DNA from 2 places in the Bacillus sp. 5w2 genome. Region 1 is predicted to be linked to the other one. Evidence: a T-box and tRNA genes for the amino acid it is inferred to sense, from the RefSeq annotation. Region 1 holds a T-box; the other holds one or more tRNA genes.
What was found. A T-box is a leader RNA that pairs with one kind of tRNA and senses whether it is charged. The one in region 1 lies ahead of ileS2 (isoleucine--tRNA ligase), so its partner is inferred to be a tRNA-Ile.
Positions count from the first base shown of each region.

Region 2: it encodes a tRNA-Ile, which carries the amino acid that the T-box ahead of ileS2 (isoleucine--tRNA ligase) is inferred to sense. The anticodon was not compared.

Region 1 covers NZ_JBTIWT010000003.1:223,193-226,397, forward strand. Annotated here, with positions in the region: gene ileS2 (isoleucine--tRNA ligase) at 1-1,949, opposite strand, end outside; T-box leader at 2,021-2,244, opposite strand; gene divIVA (septum site-determining protein DivIVA) at 2,296-2,802, opposite strand; gene ACXY7N_RS08495 (YlmH family RNA-binding protein) at 2,892-3,205, opposite strand, start outside.
Region 2 covers NZ_JBTIWT010000005.1:107,408-110,612, forward strand. Annotated here, with positions in the region: gene ACXY7N_RS12350 (MFS transporter) at 1-433, opposite strand, end outside; gene sodA (superoxide dismutase [Mn]) at 550-1,161, opposite strand; tRNA gene ACXY7N_RS12360 (tRNA-Ile) at 1,383-1,456, opposite strand; gene ACXY7N_RS12365 (DUF1189 domain-containing protein) at 1,699-2,457, shown strand; gene ACXY7N_RS12370 (hypothetical protein) at 2,530-2,895, shown strand; gene ispG (flavodoxin-dependent (E)-4-hydroxy-3-methylbut-2-enyl-diphosphate synthase) at 3,060-3,205, shown strand, end outside.

The DNA of each region.
Region 1 (3,205 bases):
AATGTGTTACGGATTTTACGATATACTTCTGCTACTTGTTTTAAAATATCATCTGAAATACGTACATCAGATTGATAGTCAACAGAAGATACCCATAAGCGTAAAATATCTCCACCTAATTGATCCATAATTTTCTTCGGTACGACGATGTTTCCAATCGACTTACTCATTTTACGTCCTTCACCATCTAATACGAAACCATGGCTTAGTACGCCTTTATATGGAGCTTTACCTGTTACAGCAACCGCTGTTGATAATGAAGAGTTAAACCAACCACGATACTGGTCAGATCCTTCTAAATATAAATCAGCTGGACGTTGTAAATCTTCGCGCTCTTCTAATACCGCTTGGTGAGAAGAACCTGAATCGAACCATACATCCATGATGTCTGTTTCTTTACGGAATTCACCATTTGGGCTACCTGGATGTGTAAATCCTTCTGGTAATAGATCTTTCGCTTCACGCTCGAACCATACGTTAGAACCGTGCTCACGGAATAAATCTGCTACATGATTAATTGTTTCATCCGTAATAATTGGATCACCATTCTCTGCATAGAATACAGGAATTGGCACACCCCATGCACGCTGACGAGAAATACACCAGTCACCACGGTCACGAACCATATTATGAAGACGAGTTTCTCCCCATGCTGGTACCCATTTTGTTTCCGCAACAGCTTCTAATAACTCTTTACGGAATGCTTCAATAGATGCAAACCACTGTGCTGTCGCACGGAAAATAATTGGTTTTTTTGTTCTCCAATCATGTGGGTATGAATGCGTAATGAATGTTAGTTTCAGTAACGCGCCTACTTCTTCTAATTTTTCTGTAATTGGCTTGTTAGCTTTATCATAGAATAAGCCTTCAAATCCAGGCGCTTCCTCTGTTAATACACCTTTATCATCAACTGGGCAAAGTACTTCTAATCCATACTTTTTACCAACAACGAAGTCATCTTCCCCGTGTCCTGGTGCTGTATGAACACAACCTGTACCTGCATCTGTTGTTACGTGATCTCCTAGCATAACTAATGAATCACGATCGTAGAATGGATGTTTTGCAACTGTATACTCAAGTTCGCTACCTTTTACCGTTTTCACAACTTCAGCATTTTCCCACTCTAACGTTTTTGCAACTGTCTCAAATAGTTCAGAAGCAATAATATATTTTTCACCATTTACTTTTATAATAGAGTATTCAAGTTCTGGGTGAACAGAAATACCTAAGTTTGCAGGTAACGTCCAAGGTGTTGTTGTCCAGATAATGTATTTCTCATCACCTTCTAATACGTTCTTTCCGTCTTTTACAGGGAATGCTACGTAAATAGATGCTGATTTTTTATCTTGATATTCAATTTCAGCTTCTGCTAAAGCTGATTCACTTGTTGGAGACCAGTAAACTGGTTTTTGCCCTTTATAGATATAACCTTTTTTCGCCATATCACCAAATACTTTAATTTGTTGTGCTTCATAAGCTGGCTCTAAAGTAATATATGGGTTATCCCAATCAGCACGTACACCTAAACGCTTAAATTGTTCACGTTGACGTTCTACTTGTTCATATGCATACTCTGCACATAGCTTACGGAACTCAGCAACTGTCATTTCTTTACGCTTTACACCTTTATTTGTTAAAGCTTGCTCAATTGGTAAACCATGTGTATCCCAACCTGGTACATATGGTGCACAGTAACCAGTCATTGATTTATAACGAACAATAAAGTCTTTTAACACTTTATTTAATGCATGCCCCATATGAATGTCACCATTCGCATATGGAGGTCCATCATGCAGTACAAATAAAGGACGACCTTTCGTATGTTCTTGTACCTTTTCATAAATATTCATTTCAGCCCAGTTTTCTTGCATCGCAGGCTCACGTTTTGGTAAATTCCCACGCATTGGGAACTCTGTTTTTGGCATTAGTAATGTATTTTTGTACTCCATGCTCAATTCCTCCTTACATGTATAAAAGAAACACTTAAAAAACGGAATAAAAAAGAGACCTTCTCATCCCAAAAAGGGACGAGAAAGTCTCCCGCGGTACCACCCTAGTAGATCCTATACGTATGTATACAATCCTCTTTATATTCTTAACGCGAATATACGCCTACGCTTACTCTATTTGTTCAGCGAGGAACTCCAGGGTGATATTCCCATTATCTCCTTATCCTGAGCTTACACCATCCTCAGTTCGCTATATAAGGTATGAAAAGGTACTTATCCCTATCTTCGTTTTTCTTAATAAATATGTTGTTTAAAATTATATGTAATAATGAGAAAAACGTCAAGCTTACACTGTTTCTTCTTTTTTCAACAGTTCATCCACTTCGTCTTCTAACTCAATTAGTTTATCCCAATCATCGTTGTTTAACATTTCAAGCTGTGTTTCTAATAACATACGGAAACGAGTGCGGAATACTTTTGCTTGTTTCTTTAGCTCTTCAATATCAAAAGCAACTTTTCTTGATTTTACTAACGCTTCGTTAATAATACGGTCTGCATTCTTTTCCGCTTCACGTACGATTAATTTTGCTTCTTTTTGCGCATTACGTTTTACTTCTTCCGCTGCTTCTTGTGCAACGACAATAGATTTGTTTAACGTATCTTCAATATTAGAGAAATGATCTAACTTTCCTTCTAATTGCGCAACTTTTTCTTCTAAAGCTTTTTTCTCACGAATGACTAATTCATAATCTTTGATAATTTGATCAAGAAACTCATTTACTTGATCTTCATCATAGCCACGGAATCCGCGACCAAATTCTTTGTTATGAATATCTAATGGTGTTAACGGCACAACGCCACCTCCAAGTAGTTATCTAAATTTCCTCTTTCAATTATATCTTTTCTTCGACAAAATAGGAGGATTTCCTTCTAAAAAACCAATCATTTTAGTATACCATACAAAATTCTCCATTTGTCGCGCTTTGTTCTACCTTCTACAGAAAACAATTTACTTCGTCCATATCCTCTCACTGAAAAAACATCTCCTGGATAACATTCATAAGAGGTTTGCTCGACTGTTTTCCAATTCACTTTTACTAAACCATTTTTTATGAAAGGTTGTACTTTTTGTCTGGATATATGTAACATTTCAGCTAACATCACATCTAAACGAAGTGAAGAAACCGTTCCGGATTTCTCTCCCCACGTCTCTTGTATCTGTAGAATTTTTTCTCCTTGCACTGGTGATAAGGAGA
Region 2 (3,205 bases), on a different contig from region 1:
GAAAACCATTAAAGAAATCTCTTGTTTCTGGTTCTGTAATCTCAAATGTTAATAAATTAAACGCGAGCCAGTAAAAACCATACCCGACTCCTAAAAGAGCCCCCATTAATAAAATATAGTGAGAAGCGCTTTTTCCCGCTACTAAAACAACGATAAAAAAAATAGCTAACGTGCCTACGCCTATTCGTAACAAAATTGAGCGATCAATACGCTTCGCTAATTTCCCACCTATAAGAAATGTGAGAGGCTGTAATACAACGCTGGCCAAATTATACAAGCCAAGATTCACATAATTTTGTGTTTGTTTCCATAAATAAATGTTAACAAACGTATTCGATAAAGAAATTGCGAGCGTGTATAAACCTCCAATAAGGAGCAATAACACTAAATCCCGATTCACTTCAACGTCACCAATTATATGTTTCCACTTCATACACAACTCTCCTTTACTTCATGTTCTAGTCTTCCAAAGACAAGCTCAATTATGTAAAAGGAAAGCACAGAAAAAAGCTAGGAGCATTCTCCTAGCTTTTTCTATCGTTATTACAATTATTTTGCTTCTTGGTAACGTTTTTCAGCAGCGTTCCAATCTACAACATTCCAGAATGCACCGATGTAGTCTGGACGACGGTTTTGGTAATTTAAGTAGTAAGCATGTTCCCAAACATCTAAACCGATAACTGGAGTTTTACCTTCAGTTAAAGGAGAATCTTGGTTTGGTGTGCTTGTTACTTCTAACTCACCATTATTTACTACTAACCAAGCCCAACCAGAACCGAAACGAGTTGCGCCAGCTTTTGCGAATTCTTCTTTGAATGCATCGAAGCTACCGAATTTCGCTTCAATTGCAGTTGCAAGTTCACCTACTGGTTGTCCGCCGCCATTTGGAGATAAGATTGTCCAGAAGAATGTATGGTTAGCATGTCCGCCACCATTGTTACGTACTGCTGTACGGATTGCTTCTGGTACTTCGTTTAAGTTCGCAACTAATTCTTCTACGCTTTTGTCAGCTAATTCTGCATGACCTTCTAAAGCAGCGTTTAAGTTTGTGATGTACGTGTTATGGTGTTTTGTATGATGGATGTTCATTGTTTCTTTGTCAAAGTGAGGCTCTAAAGCATCATACGCATAAGGTAAATTTGGTAATTCGTGTTTTGCCATTGTTATATTCCTCCCAGTTTATGTATTGCCACTTAAGTGACATACAACTTCATTCTACCCTAATTGCCATAGGGTGCAAACAAATAAATCACATTGTCTTGCTATCATTAAAGTAGCAAAATTCCCACTTCTTTTCAATTAAAATGCTCATATATTTCATAAAAAAAGCTCCCTTCTACAAGGAAGCTTCCTGCTGACGTAATAAACATGTGAAATGGATATGGACCCTGTAGGACTCGAACCTACGACCGGACGGTTATGAGCCGTCTGCTCTAACCAGCTGAGCTAAGGGTCCACAATTATGTATGTAACAACATATCAAATAAAGGAATCCCTATCGGATATATTCTTTAAGAAATGTAAGATAAATTTACCATATGGAAAAGAAAAGTGTCAATTGTATTTTTCTCATTCAAAAGAAGAAAATTAATAAAAAGAAATTTAGTTATCTCCACTATATGTAAATATAATATATCTTGAGATTCTCTAGATTCCTACGTTACAATGATTTTATACATACATAAAGGAAGTGAATCTATGTCCATATTTACCCAATTAGCAAAAAGCGTATATTCGCCTAAAGATATGGCGCTATTCCGTTTTCAAAAAATCGGAAAAACCATTTTGTATATTATGCTACTTTGTCTAATCACTACTATTCCAAGAACATTCTTTTACGGTAGCTTTATTCAAGATAGTGTTACCATGGTAAATCAAGCAATTGAAAAAGATTTACCTGATTTTAAAATTGAAAATGGTGAACTAAAAGCCGATATTGAACAACCTATTCAAAAAGAAGAGGGAGATGCTCTTTTCGTATTTGATCCAAATACAACAGATATAGAAAAATATCAAAACAAAACTGGTTTATTTATTTTAAAAGATAAAGTAGTTTCTATAGGAAATGGTCAAACACAAACATACTCCTATAATGATTTATTAGGGACATCTCTTGAGAAGAAAGATTTAAAAGATTTTATTTCTGTATTCGATAGTATTTATCCAATTTTACTAGCCGTTATCGGAGTTTTAGTATACCTATTCCAATTATTTATTACTTTCTTAGGAATTACTTTACTTGCGTTTATAGGTTCGGCTATGAGCGGTCAACGTAAATTATCTTATAAGCAAGTATGGACGTTAACTGCTTACAGCTACACAATTCCAACAATCTTCTTTATGATTATGGATTTATTCAAAATCGTTGTACCTGGTTCAACATTCATTTATATCGCAGTTGTTTTAATTGTTCTATACTTAACAATTAAAGAAGTTCCAAAACCGAAAGAAAAATAAGAACGAAAAAAATGCCTAATTAGGCATTTTTTTTTTGGACAAGCATATATTCCTAGCAAAGGAGTGAAGAATATGAAAAGATTAGGTATATTCTTATTCGTGCTTGTTCTTGGTTATATATTTTATTACGATATAAAAATCGGCACTTTACCGATGTTAAGTTCATATAAAAAAACAAATGCGGCCCAAACGATAAAACAAGAAAGTACAGATACAAAACAAAAGAAAGAGAACAAAGCAGAAAAAGAAACAGATGTCACTTATAAAACAATTGAAGTCAAAACAGGTGAGACAGTTCTTTCTATTACCGAACAAATTAACAAGAAAAAAATCCCTTCTATTGAAAAGGTAATTGATGACTTTAAACAACTGAACAAAAGTACATCTGCTACAAAAATACAAATTGGAAAGTCTTATAAATTCCCGTTATATCAATAAGCAATCACTTAATCCTTGTCAATTACATGAAGGCGCTGATACAATAGTAAAAGTGAAACCGAGCACTTCGGTTTCTATAGCCCTGTATCACGTATACTATCATTGATATGAGGGACTAAATAAGAAACTTCTTTTATAAGGAGAGCGATCTATTCGTGAATGAAATGACTCATCGTACAAAAACACGTCCAGTTAAAGTCGGTAATTTAACAATTGGCGGTAATAATGAATTAATTATACAAAGTATGACAACAACAAAAACACATGATGTTGAAGCAACAGTTGCTGAAATTAAACGTTTAGAAGAAGC